DNA from 4 places in the Bradyrhizobium sp. 521_C7_N1_3 genome. Region 3 is predicted to be linked to each of the others. Evidence: predicted binding sites of a transcription regulator. Region 3 holds the regulator's gene; each other region holds the start of a gene.

Region 1 (3,344 bases), 2.7 Mb from region 3:
CTCGCCGAGGCTTCCCAGGTGTAATTGGCAGCGAATTCGACGCAGTCCTGACGGGACACGTCGAGCGCGGCGAAGCAGGCATTGCGAAGATCGTGATCGAGGGCGCCGACCGGTGCATCGCCGATCACGTCGCGGGGGCCCTTCACCGGGAAGGCCGCGACCGGCAGGCCGCTGGCGAGCGCCTCCAGCAGGACCAGGCCGAACGTGTCGGTCTTGCTGGGGAACACGAACACGTCGGCCGCCGCATAGATTGCCGCCAGCGCCTCGCCGTGCTTCTCGCCCAGGAAGATCGCATCCGGATAGGCTTCTTCCAGCGCGCCCCGCGCCGGGCCGTCGCCGACGATCACCTTGGTGCCGGGCAGATCGAGATCGAGAAACGCCTCGAGGTTTTTCTCCACCGCGACCCGGCCGACCGAGAGAAACACCGGCGCCGGCAGGCAGAGGTCGATCCCGCGGGGGTGGAACAGGCTGGTGTCGACGCCGCGCGGCCACAGCACGACGTTGTCGAAGCCGCGTTCGCCAAGCTCGCGGGCGAGCGCCGGCGTTGCCGCCATCACGGCGCGGCTGGGCGCGTGAAATCGGCGCAGCGCCCGCCAGATCAGGGATTCCGGAACCGGCACGCGGGCGCGGACATATTCGGGAAAGCGGGTGTGGAAGCTGGACGTGAACGGCAGCTTGCGCTGGCGGCAGTAGCGGCGGACCATCAGGCCGATCGGCCCCTCCGTCGCAATGTGGATGCTGTCGGGGCGCGCCTCCTCGATCAGCTTCGCGATTCGCGCCGGGCGCGGCATGGCGAGCCGCACGTCGCGGTAGCTCGGCATCGCGAAGGTGCGGAACGATTGCGGCGTCAGGAACGTGAACTCGACGCCGAGCGCGTTGGCGGCGTCTGCGAGCTTGGTCAGCGTCCGAACCACACCGTTGACTTGCGGGTGCCAGGCGTCGGTCGCGACCAGGATGCGCATCAAGCGGCCTCTGTTATGCAGCTCTGGCTGCGACCTGCGGGACTTGTGCCGGCTTCCGCGCCTGATCCGCCCAGGTGATGATCTCGAAATGACCGTCGTCATGCTCGACCAGCGCCGTGCAGCTCTCGACCCAGTCGCCGCAATTAATGTAGCGGATGCCGGCCTCGTCGCGGATCACGGCATAGTGGATGTGGCCGCAGATCACGCCGTCGGCGTCGTGACGCCGCGCCTCGGCGGCGAGCGCCTGCTCGAACGCGCCGATATAGTTGACGGCATTCTTGACCTTCTGCTTGGCCCATTGCGACAACGACCAATAGGGCACCTTGAACATGCGCCGGAAGAAGTTGACGAAGCGATTCATCTGGATCGCGAAGTCGTAGGCCTTGTCGCCGAGATGGGCGAGCCAGCGCGCGTTCTGCACCACGAGATCGAAGATGTCGCCGTGGATGACGAGATAGCGCTTGCCGTCGACGCCGGTGTGGACGGTGTTCTCGACGACGTCGATGCCGCCGAAATGCGTGCCGTAATAGTTGCGCAGGAACTCGTCGTGATTGCCGGGAATGTAGATGACCTTGGCGCCCTTGCGCGCCTTGCGCAGCAGCTTCTGGACCAGGTCGTTATGCGATTGCGGCCAGTGCCAGCTCGATTTCAGCGCCCAGCCGTCGACGATATCGCCGACGAGATAGATCGTATCGGCATCGTGGTAGCGCAGGAAGTCGAGCAGCAGGTCGGCTTGAGAACCGCGGGCTCCGAGATGAACGTCGGAGATGAACAAAGTGCGAAAGCGCCGCTCCGGGCTCTCGTCACTCACATCGTAACTTCCCATGCGCCAGCCTGTAACAAATGTCCCGTGACAGGGGGATGACAGATTGAACCCTTGAGGCACCCTCGAATACGAATCAGACCTTGCCTCGCCCTCCCCGCGAATATCAGTCGCATGCGACAATCAGGCGACATGGCGCCGCAGCGGCCTCCGCAAGACCCTGGAACCGATGGCTGAACAGGTTAACGGCAGCGGTCTTGCGCGCCGCCGGCGGTGCGCCCGCGGCCCGGATCAGTAAAATTTGTGGAAATGATGGATCGGCCCGTGGCCGTGGCCGACGCTGAAGCGGTCGGCGGCCGCGATCGCTGCGCTGATCCAGGCCTTGGCGTTCCGCACGGCCCGCTCCAGATCCTCGCCCCTGGCAAGCCCGGCCGCGACGGCCGAGGATAGCGAGCACCCCGTGCCGTGGGTGTTGCGGGTGGCGACGCGCGGCGCCGCAAGCGCGATCGTGTTCTCGGCCTCGACGAGATAGTCGGTGCTTTCGGCGCCCTCGCCGTGCCCGCCCTTGATCAGAACCGCGCGGCAGCCCAGCGCCAGCAGCCGGCGCCCCTGGCTCTCGATCTCGGCCTCGCGTGTCGCGACGGGCTCGTCGAGCAGAGCCGCGGCCTCGGGCAGATTAGGCGTGATCACCGACGCCAGCGGCATCAGTTTCTTGCGCAGGGCTTCCACCGCCTCCGCGGCGAGCAGGCGATCGCCGGAGGTTGCGACCATCACGGGATCGAGCACGATGTGGCGAGGCTTCCAGCGCGACAGCGCCTCCGCGATCGCATCGATGCTGGCGGCCTGCGCCACCATGCCGATCTTCACCGCACCGACCTCGAGATCGGAAAACACGGCATCGATCTGCGCGGTGACGAAGTCGGCTGGCACCGCGTGGATGCCGGTGACGCCGCGCGTGTTCTGCGCGGTCAGGGCCGTGATGGCGGAGGCGCCATAGACGCCGAGCGCCGCAAAGGTCTTCAGGTCGGCCTGGATGCCGGCGCCGCCGCTCGAATCGGAGCCGGCGATGGTGAGCGCCACGGGCGTCGTCATGGGGCGATTTTCCGCGTTTTTGAGGCCATCGCCCGTCCTAGCGCGCACCCCGGCGGCCCGCAAGTTCGCTTGCTAAATCCGGCCGGTTTTGGCCTATTAGAGCGTTTTCGAGCGAAGTGGATACCGGTTCGCGTGAAGAAAACGCGTCAAAACTAGAATCTAGAGCCCCGTTCCGATTTCATCGGAACGGAAATGGCTCTAGCCGCCAGATATGCTTCGGAGTGACTGCAATGGTTCCCTTTTTCGTCCAGATCAAATGCAAACTCGGCCAGTCCTACACGGTCGCCAACGCGCTTGCCGAAGCCGAGATCGCCTCCGAGATCTACTCCACGGCCGGCCATTACGATTTGCTGGTGAAGTTCTACGTCGACAAGGACACCGACATCGGCCACTTCATCAACGAGAAGGTGCAGGTGCTGCCGGGCATCCAGGACACCCTCACCATCATCACCTTCAAGGCGTTTGGGACGAGTTAGGGCGTGCACTGACAGAGGGCCGGATCGGAAGTGCGCTTCCGAGACAGCGCG
Region 2 (3,344 bases), 4.8 Mb from region 3:
AAGATCACCTGGGCGTCGACGACCGCGGGATCGATGATGCCGGTGCCGATGGTCTGGGCGACATGCAGCCCGAACACCATGAAGGCGATGAAATTGAAGAACGCGGCCCACAACACCGCGAATTGCGGCCGCAGCACGCGGGTCGAAACGATGGTCGCGATCGAATTGGCGGCGTCGTGCAGACCGTTCAGGAAGTCGAACAGCAGCGCGACGGCGATCAAGCCGACGAGGACAGGAAGTCCGAGCGCAGCATCCACGGCGCGACCCCTGCCCTAAGCTTTGCGCATGATCTGAGCGGAAAACCGCTGCACACTTTTCCGGATCATGCGCTAAACCTGCTCGATGACGATGCTGTTGATCTCGTTCGCGACGTCGTCGAAACGGTCGGCCACCTTTTCGAGATGGTCATAGATCTCGACGCCGACGATGAAATCCATCGCGCTGCCATCACGGTGCTTGAGAAACAGCTCCTTCAGCCCGATGTCATGGAGATCGTCGACCCGGCCCTCCAGCTTGCCCAGTTCTTCCGTGATCGCGGTCAGCATCGCGACGTTCGGGCCGATCGACTGCATCAGCGGCAACGCGCGCCCCACGAGATTGGCGCATTCGATCAGGAGCCCGCCAATCTCCCGCATCGGCGGCTCGAAGGTGCGGACCTCGAACAGCATCACGGCCTTGGCCGTCTGCTGCATCTGGTCGATGGCGTCGTCCATCGAGGTGATCAGGTTCTTGATGTCGCCGCGGTCGAACGGCGTGATGAAGGTGCGGCGCACCGCCGTCAGCACCTCACGGGTGATGTTGTCGGCGTCGTTCTCGAACTGGTTGACGCGCTGGCAGTAGACCGGCGTCTCCTCGCCCCCGTTGAGCATGCCCTGGAGCGCGATCGAGCCCTGGATCACGGTCTGTGCATGGCGGTCGAACAGGTCGAAGAACCGTTCTTCCTTGGGCAGGAAAGCGCGAAACCATCGCATCATGGGATAGGCTACCGGTTGGAAATGACCCGGCCCGAACTGGCCGTCACAAAACTGTCATAGACCATTTCCGCTCCACGCGCGTGTCATCTGACGCCCGCGGAGCCGGATCATCCACCGGTTTCGCGCACCAATGAAATTGGTGCGATATCAATGATTTAGAGCGATCGCCGCAAGTAATGGGCGATTTCGCCGATGACGCCGCGACGGAAGGTGAGCACGCAGATCACGAAGATCGAGCCCTGGATCACCGTCACCCACTGGCCGAAGCCGGCCAGATATTGCTGCATGGCGATGATCGCGAAGGCGCCGACCACGGGACCGAAAATGGTGCCGAGACCGCCGACCAGCGTCATCAGCACGACCTCGCCCGACATCGACCAGTGCACATCGGTGAGCGAGGCGTTCTGCGCCACGAAGACTTTCAGCGAACCGGCAAAGCCAGCCAGCGTGCCCGACAAGACGAACGCCAGGAACTTGTACTGGTCGGTCCGGTAGCCGAGCGAAATCGCGCGCGGCTCGTTCTCGCGGATCGCCTTCAGCACCTCGCCGAACGGCGAGTTGATGATGCGGTAGATCAGCAGGAAACCGGCGAGGAAGCCGACCAGCACGACATAATAAAGCACCGTCGGCTTCGAGAGATCGAACACGCCGAACATGCGCCCCTGCGGAATGCCCTGGATGCCGTCCTCACCATGGGTGAATGGCGCCTGGAGGTAGATGAAGTAAAGCAGCTGCGACAGCGCCAGCGTGATCATCGAGAAGTAGATGCCCTGGCGGCGGATCGAGATGTAGCCGGTGATGAGCGAGAGCCCGAAAGCCGCGACGATTCCGACGAGGATGCCGAGCTCCGGCGGCAGCGCCCACACTTTCAGCGCATGCGCGCTGCAGTAGCCCGCCGTGCCGAGGAACATCGCGTGGCCGAACGACAGCAAGCCGCCGTAGCCGATCAGGAGGTTGAACGCACAGGCGAGCAGCGCGAAGCACAGCGCCTGCATCACGAAGAACGGGTAGATGCCGCTGAATGGCACTGCGGCCAGCAGCAGTGCCATCACGACGAATACGATCATCTCGTCTCGAATGGCGCGCGGGGTCACCGGCAGCGTGTCGTCTGTCAAGGCTGTCATATCAGGCCGCCCTTCCCGTCAATCCCGTTGGCTTCACCAAGAGCACCAGCACCATCAGCACGAACACGACGGTGTTGGAGGCCTCGGGGTAGAAATACTTGGTCAGGCCCTCGATCACACCGAGCGCAAAGCCGGTGATGATGGAGCCCATGATCGATCCCATGCCGCCGATCACGACCACCGCGAACACGACGATGATGAGGTCGGCGCCCATCAACGGCCGCACCTGATTGATCGGTGCCGAAAGCACGCCGGCGAGCGCCGCAAGGCCGACGCCGAGACCGTAGGTCAGCGTGATCATGCGCGGCACGTTGATGCCGAAGGCGCGGACCAGTGTCGGATTCTCAGTGGCGGCGCGCAGGTAAGCACCGAGCCGCGTCTTCTCGATCAGGAACCAGGTGGCGATACATACCACCAGCGAGAAGATGACGACCCAGCCGCGATAGATCGGCAGGAACATGAAGCCGAGATTCATGCCGCCCTTGAGCTGGTCCGGAATGGCGTAAGGCAGACCGGAAGAGCCGAAATAGTTCTGGAACACGCCCTGCACGATCAGCGCGATGCCGAAGGTCAGGAGCAGACCGTAGAGGTGGTCGAGCCCCGTCAGCCATTGCAGCATGGTCCGTTCCAGGATCATGCCGAAGATGCCGACGATGATCGGCGCCAACAGTAGCGCCCACCAGTAATTGATGCCGCCGAGGTTCAACAGGAAATAGGCGACGAACGCGCCCATCATGTAGAGCGCGCCGTGGGCGAAATTGATGATGTTGAGCATGCCGAAGATCACGGCAAGCCCGAGACTGAGCAGCGCGTAGAACGAGCCGTTGATCAATCCCACCAGTAGCTGAGCGTAAAGAGCCTGCATCGATCCCGCACCCGGTCCCTTCGGCGTTGCCTGAGAGTCGCCCGCAGGCCTGATGGCCCGCGGGCGGTTATCTTACTTCTTCAAGAGCGCGCACTTGCTTTCGGACAGCGGCGTGAAAGCCTGGTCACCCGACACGGTGCCGACCAGCTTGTAGAAGTCCCACGGTCCCTTGGACTCCGAGGGCTTCTTCACCTCGAACAGGTAGGCATTGTGAATGGTGCGGCCGTTCGGCTGGATCTCGCCCTTGCCGAACAGGTCGTCCTCGGTCGGAATCGACTTCATCTTCTCGACGACCTTGACGCCGTCATGGGGATTGCCGCCGAGCGTTTCAAGCGTCTTGAGATAGTGACGTACGCCCGCATAGACGCCGGCCTGCACCAT
Region 3 (3,344 bases):
TTTGGCTTGTCAGATACGACATCTCGTGCAGCAGTTCTGATCCTCTAAGTCCTCATGTACCGGCGTAAGCGTTCGGGCGCATCTGGCGCGCCCGGCGAGCCTTAAGGGATTCTGGCGGCACGGGTTTTTCGAGGCTTAGGCATTCGCCGTGCGGCCGCCAGGATGGCAGGCGCCGGCGGAGGAAAGGGTGCAATGACCGTTTTGACCTGGTCGGATGATCGCGTCGAGCAGCTGAAAAAGCTCTGGGAGGCCGGACTTTCGGCCAGCCAGATCGCCGCTGAACTCGGCAATGTGACCCGCAATGCCGTAATCGGCAAAGTGCACCGGCTCGGCCTGTCGGGCCGCGCCAAGAGCCCTTCATCGGCAGCGCCGCGGCCGCGCAAGGCGCGCCCCGCCCAGCACATGATGCGGGTGACCCGCCCGATCGCACGCGGCAACACCGCGCTGGCACAAGCCTTCGAAGTCGAGGTCGAGGCCGAACCGGTCACCTACGACAACGTCGTGCCGATGAGCCAGCGGCTGTCGCTGCTGGAGCTGAACGAGGCCACCTGCCACTGGCCGGTCGGCGATCCCTCGAGCCCGGATTTCTTCTTCTGCGGCGGCAAGGCGCTCTCCGGCCTGCCCTACTGCGCCCAGCACTCGCGCGTGGCGTATCAGCCCGCGGCCGATCGCCGGCGCGCGCCGGCGAAGCCGGGTCCGCGCTGAGTACAGTTCCAGACAACCCTGTCCCGGCACAGAGCCGGGACGATCGAGCAAGAAAAAAGCGCGCCACCCGGCGCGCTTTTTGTTTGCCGGCTTGCAGCGGACCTTACGCCTGCTCCGCCTTCGCAAAGCGATCATCCAGTGCGTAGCCCGCGCCGCGGACGGTGCGGATCGGGTCCTGCTCGCGGCCGAGATTGAGCAGCTTGCGCAGGCGGCCGATATGGACGTCGACGGTGCGCTCATCGATGTAGATGTCACGGCCCCAGACGCTGTCGAGCAGCTGCTCGCGCGAGAACACGCGGCCGGGATGCTCCAGGAAGAACTCCAGCAGGCGATATTCGGTCGGGCCGAGATCGATCGGCCGGCCCGAGCGCGCCACGCGGCGCTTGTCGCGGTCGAGCTCGATGTCGCCATAGGCGAGCACGGTGGCGAGCCGCTCCGGGCTGGCGCGCCTGAGCAGGCCCTTCACGCGTGCCAGCAGCTCCGGCACCGAGAACGGCTTGACGATGTAGTCGTCGGCGCCGGTCGCAAGACCCCGCACCCGCTCGCTCTCCTCGCCGCGCGCGGTGAGCATGATGATCGGGAGCTGCTTGGTCTCGGGCCGGGTGCGCAGCCGCCGGCACAGCTCGATGCCGGAGAGGCCCGGCAGCATCCAGTCGAGCACGATCAAATCGGGGATGTGCTCCTTGAGGCGGGTGTCGGCGTCGTCGCCGCGCATCACCGTCTCGACGTCATAGCCGTCGCCTTCGAGGTTGTAGCGGAGAAGCTCGGTGAGAGCTTCCTCGTCCTCAACCACCATAATGCGTGCGCCCATGGTGTCGTCGCTCCTTAAGTGTTCGGGACCGTCGTGGCGAAGGTCGTCATGTCGCCCTTCGGCCGCTTGTCGGTGATCGCCTGGCCCTCGATCATGTAGAACACGGTCTCGGCAATGTTGGTGGCGTGGTCACCGATGCGCTCGATGTTCTTGGCGCAGAACATCAGGTGGATACAGAACGAGATGTTGCGCGGATCCTCCATCATGTAGGTGAGCAGCTCGCGGAACAGCGAGGTGCAGATGGCGTCGACTTCCTCGTCGCCCTTCCACACCGCCATCGCCGCGGGCAGATCGTGCGCGGCATAGGCGTCCAGCACCGACTTGACCTGCTGCTGCACGAGGTCGGTCATGTGCTCCAGGCCGCGGAACAGCTTGAGCGGGTGGAAATCGGTCTCCAGCGCCGCAACGCGCTTGCCCATGTTCTTGGCGAGGTCGCCGATCCGCTCGAGATCGGTCGCGACGCGCATGGCGCCGACGATTTCGCGCAGATCCACCGCCATCGGCTGGCGGCGCGCGATGGTGAGCACGGCGCGCTCCTCGATCTTCTTCTGGAGCGCGTCGAGCTCGGCATCGATGGTCACGACGCGCTGGCCGAGCGCGACGTCGCGGCGGATCAGGGCGTCGACGGAGTCGACGATCATGCGCTCGGCGATGCCGCCCATCTCGGCGACCAGGCGCGTGAGCTCCTGGAGGTCGGTGTCGAAGGCCTTTGCGGTATGTTCAGAACCCATGTTCCGTCTCCTCAGCCGAACCGGCCGGTGATGTAATCCTGCGTGCGCCGGTCGGTCGGCGACGTGAAGATCTTGCTGGTGTCGTCGAACTCGATCAGCTCGCCGAGATACATGAAGGCGGTCTTGTCGGAGACGCGCGCCGCCTGCTGCATGTTGTGGGTGACGATCGCGATCGTGTAGTTCTCGGACAGCTCCTGGATCAGCTCCTCGACCTTGGCGGTCGAGATCGGGTCGAGCGCCGAGCAGGGCTCGTCGAACAGGATCACCTCGGGCCGCACCGCGACCGTGCGGGCGATGCAGAGGCGCTGCTGCTGGCCGCCGGAGAGCGACAGGCCGGAGGCGTTGAGCTTGTCCTTGACCTCGTTCCACAGCGCGCCGCCGCGCAGCGCCTTCTCGACGCGGTCGTCCATCTCGGACTTCGAGATCTTCTCGTAGAGACGGATGCCGAAGGCGATGTTCTCGTAGATCGTCATCGGGAACGGCGTCGGCTTCTGGAACACCATGCCGACGCGGGCGCGCAGCAGATTGAGGTCCAGCTTGGGGTCGAGGATGTTGGTCTGGTCGAGCATGAGCTGACCGGTGACGCGCTGGCCCGGATAGAGATCGTACATCCGGTTGAAGATGCGCAGCAGGGTGGACTTGCCGCAGCCCGACGGGCCGATGAACGCCGTGACTCGGTTGGTCCCGAGCGCCAGATTGATGTTCTTCAGCGCGTGGTGCTCGCCATAATAGAAGTTCAGGTTGCGCACCGTCACCTTGGCCGGAGCCTCGGGCAACACCGGCGCCTGCGGCAAACCACCGGCCGCGCTCATCGATACGGAAAGCTCACTCATTTTGCGGTCCTCTCGGCGCCAAGGATGCGCGCGCCAATGTTCAGGGCAAGCACGGTAATCGTGATCAGCAGCGCGCCGCTCCAGGCGAGCTGCTTCCAATAGGCGTAGGGGCTCTGGACGAAGTTGTTGATGGTGACCGGCAGGTTCGCCATCGTCTTGTTCAGGCCGAGGCTGAAGAACTGGTTCGACAGCGCAGTAAAGAGGAGCGGCGCGGTCTCGCCGGCGACGCGGGCGGTCGCGAGCAGCACGCCGGTGATGAGGCCG
Region 4 (3,344 bases), 170 kb from region 3:
CTCACGAACGGCGCCCAGCGCTCGGTGACGCCGGAGGCGTTCTCGGCCGGAACGACCGCGAAGGTTAGTTCGGGATATTTGGCTTTCCAGTCGTCGGCGGAAGCCGAGGTCGTGAACGCGAGCGCGGCGGCGCTGGCAAGAATGAGTCTGCGAGTGATCATGATACCCTCTTCATCGGTTGGGGTCGGTTGACGCGAAATTATCAGCAGGACGTGACAGCGCTGTGCCGCTCAGGCCGCCGCGGCCGTTCCGAGCGCCGGCACGCCCTCGGGCGCCGGTGCAGATGCACCGCCCATGACGTCGGCGGCTTCGAGATCGTAGAGCTCACGCGCGACGCGGTCGGTGAGCTCGGACGGCACGCCATCGAACACCACGCGGCCCTGCGCCATGCCGATCAGGCGATCGCAATAGGTGCGCGCCAGATCGAGCGAATGCAGGTTGCAGAGCACGGTGATGCCGAAATGCTTGTTGATGCGCAGCAGCGCATCCATCACGATCTTGGTGTTGCGCGGGTCGAGCGAGGCGATCGGCTCGTCGGCGAGGATGATGTCGGGCTGCTGCACCAGCGCGCGGGCGATCGCGACACGCTGCTGCTGGCCGCCGGAGAGCTGGTCGGCACGCTGGGCGGCGAGCGAGGCGATGTCGAACTGTTCGAGCGCCGACATCGCCAGCGCCTTGTCGTGCTCGGGCCAGGTCTGCGTCAGCGAGCGCCAGGCCGGCATCGTGGCAAGACGCCCCATCAGCACGTTGGTCAGCACATCGAGCCGGCCGACCAGGTTGAACTGCTGGAAAATCATCGCCGAGCGCGCCCGCCACTGCCGCAATTCCTTGCCGCGCAACGCCGTGACGTCGAGGCCGTCGAACAGGATGCGGCCCTGCGTCGGCGTCGCCAGGCGATTGATCATGCGCAGCATGGTCGATTTGCCGGCGCCGGAGCGCCCGATCACACCGACGAAGCCGCCGGGGGAGATTTGAAACGAAGCGTCGTCCACCGCGGCTTTTGCGCCAAAGCGGCACGTCAGACCTTCAACCACCAGCATAGAGGGCTCCAGAGTAGCTGGCTGCCACCGCTAACGCCGGCACTTGACACTTGTGTGACACGCGGATCGCGGTGCGGCGATCCTACACACCTCTTCCCCTGTCATCGCACCGTCATGACGCTGTCATCAGGCCGCTCGAAGAGGTATGCCCGCCCTCGACCTATCGGATGTAGCATGGCCGGCAAAACGCTCTCAATTCAACCGACCATCGACCCTTCGGCGAAGCTGCACGAGACCAGGCTCGGCACCTATACCGAAGTCGGCGCGCGCACGATCCTCACTGAAGTCACGATGGGCGATTACTCCTATGTCGTGAACGACGCCCAGATCACCTACACCACCATCGGAAAATTCTGCTCGATCGCGGCGATGACCCGCATCAATCCCGGCAATCATCCGATGCATCGCGCCACTCAGGCGCATTTCACCTATCGTTCCAGCGCCTATTTCCCCGGCGAGAGCGACGACACCGAGTTCTTCGACTGGCGGCGCCAGCATCACGTCCATATCGGCCACGACGTCTGGATCGGCCATGGCGCGATCGTGCTGCCGGGCCGCAACATCGGCACCGGCGCGGTGATCGCGGCCGGCGCCATCGTCACCAAGGACGTGCCGGCCTACACCATCGTCGCCGGCAATCCGGCGCGCATCGTGCGGCGGCGGTTCTCGGAAGACGTCGCCGGACGGCTGGCCCGGCTCGCCTGGTGGGACTGGGATCACGACAAATTGCGTGAAGCACTGCCCGATTTCCGCAAGCTCGGGATTGAAGATTTCCTCTCGGCATATGAAGCACGGGCAAGCTCCCTCACCCGTTCCCCTGCCAGCAAACGAAGCGCGGTCGCGTGACAGACATCTTCCTTGAGGGCGGCCGGGCCCTGATCGGCTCCGAGCTCGTCGAAACTTCCATTCTCGTGTCCGGCGCCGACATTGCGCAGGTCAGTGCCTCTCGCGGCCGTGCGCGGCTGGCGATCGATGCGCGCAACCTGCTGGTGCTGCCCGGCATCGTCGATCTGCATGGCGATGCCTTCGAGCGGCAGATGATGCCGCGCGCCGGCGTCGACTTTCCGATCGACGTCGCTCTCGCCGACAGCGACCGCCAGGCGATCAGCAACGGCATCACCACCGTGTTTCACGCCACGACCTGCTCGTGGGAGCCGGGCCTGCGCAGCGCCGGCAATGCGCGCGCCCTGATGGAGGCGATCGAGCGGCAGCGCCCGCAATTCGCCGCCGACACCCGTTTCCACCTGCGGCACGAGACTTACAATCTCGATGCCGAGACCGAGATCGACCAGTGGCTCGCCGAGGGCCGCGTCGACCTGTTCGCCTTCAACGACCACATGGACGGCACCGTTGCCGACATGGCCAAGCCGCGCAAGCGCAACCGCATGGTCGAGCGCACCGGCCTCTCGGGCGAGGAATTCGACCGGCTGGTCGAGCGTGTGCTTTCGCGCGCCAGTGAAGTGCCGGCTTCCGTGTCGCGGCTCGCCGCAACTGCTCGCGCGGCCGAGGTGCGGATGCTCTCGCACGACGATGCGACGCCGGCGATGCGGCGGGAGTTTCGCGAGCTGGGCGCTGACATCGCGGAGTTTCCGATCAACGAGGAGACCGCGCGGGCGGCTGCAAGCCAGGGCGATGCCATCGTCTATGGTGCGCCGAATGTCGTGCGCGGCGGCAGCCATACCGGCTGGACCCGGGCATCCGACATGATCGCGAAGGGGCTCTGCTCGGTACTGGCGTCGGATTATTACTATCCCGCGCAGCTGCTCGCCGCGTTCCGCCTCGCCGCCGACGGCGTGCTGCCGCTGACCGAGGCCTGGAACCTGGTGTCCGCGGGACCGGCCCGCGCGACCGGCCTCGCCGATCGCGGCGTGCTCGCGGAAGGACGCCGCGCCGACATGCTGCTGGTCGACGACAGCGTGCCGCTGCGGCCGCGGCTGATCGCGGTGGTATCAGGCGGAAAGCTCGTGCATCTCACCGATGCGACGCGACTGCTCGCTGCGGCGGCGACGCCGCGCGAGGCTGTTGTTGCGGCCTGAACCGGTTATGCTCGGGCAATGACAGATTTTCCCCGCTACGCGATCTACTTTGCCGCCGGCGCCGACAGCGCCCTCACCCGCTTCGGCGCCGAGCTGCTCGGCTACGATGTCTACACCGGTGACGAGGTGCCGTTCCCTGCCGACGCATCGCGTGTTGCGCCGGATTGGCGCGACGTCACGGCCGATCCCCGCAAATACGGTTTCCACGGCACGCTGAAGGCGCCGATGGCGCTGGCACCCGGCAGGACTGAAGCCGAGCTCGTCGCAG

The links. The regulator PhoB, encoded in region 3, activates phosphate uptake and scavenging genes when phosphate is short. The targets are predictions, from matches to a motif close to TGTCATNNANCTGTCAT.
Region 1: AB7008_RS33770 (UDP-2,3-diacylglucosamine diphosphatase) is a predicted target of PhoB. The motif match lies at 1,813-1,829, and genes of this name have one in related genera.
Region 2: AB7008_RS23325 (DUF47 domain-containing protein) is a predicted target of PhoB. The motif match lies at 1,016-1,032, and genes of this name have one in related genera.
Region 4: phnC (phosphonate ABC transporter ATP-binding protein) is a predicted target of PhoB. The motif match lies at 1,140-1,156, and genes of this name have one in related genera.

The regions. Positions count from the first base shown of each region.
Region 1 covers NZ_CP197232.1:7,140,178-7,143,521, forward strand. The annotation lists gene AB7008_RS33765 (glycosyltransferase family 4 protein) at 1-962, opposite strand, end outside; gene AB7008_RS33770 (UDP-2,3-diacylglucosamine diphosphatase) at 976-1,788, opposite strand; gene thiD (bifunctional hydroxymethylpyrimidine kinase/phosphomethylpyrimidine kinase) at 2,017-2,817, opposite strand; gene AB7008_RS33780 (Lrp/AsnC ligand binding domain-containing protein) at 3,048-3,293, shown strand.
Region 2 covers NZ_CP197232.1:5,061,647-5,064,990, reverse strand. The annotation lists gene AB7008_RS23330 (inorganic phosphate transporter) at 1-257, opposite strand, end outside; gene AB7008_RS23325 (DUF47 domain-containing protein) at 330-974, opposite strand; gene AB7008_RS23320 (branched-chain amino acid ABC transporter permease) at 1,130-2,098, opposite strand; gene AB7008_RS23315 (branched-chain amino acid ABC transporter permease) at 2,100-2,963, opposite strand; gene AB7008_RS23310 (ABC transporter substrate-binding protein) at 3,036-3,344, opposite strand, start outside.
Region 3 covers NZ_CP197232.1:9,888,125-9,891,468, forward strand. The annotation lists gene AB7008_RS46975 (GcrA family cell cycle regulator) at 193-705, shown strand; gene phoB (phosphate regulon transcriptional regulator PhoB) at 809-1,516, opposite strand; gene phoU (phosphate signaling complex protein PhoU) at 1,531-2,247, opposite strand; gene pstB (phosphate ABC transporter ATP-binding protein PstB) at 2,259-3,080, opposite strand; gene pstA (phosphate ABC transporter permease PstA) at 3,077-3,344, opposite strand, start outside.
Region 4 covers NZ_CP197232.1:9,717,868-9,721,211, forward strand. The annotation lists gene phnD (phosphonate ABC transporter substrate-binding protein) at 1-161, opposite strand, end outside; gene phnC (phosphonate ABC transporter ATP-binding protein) at 231-1,040, opposite strand; gene AB7008_RS46165 (chloramphenicol acetyltransferase) at 1,215-1,886, shown strand; gene AB7008_RS46170 (alpha-D-ribose 1-methylphosphonate 5-triphosphate diphosphatase) at 1,883-3,076, shown strand; gene AB7008_RS46175 (DUF1045 domain-containing protein) at 3,095-3,344, shown strand, end outside.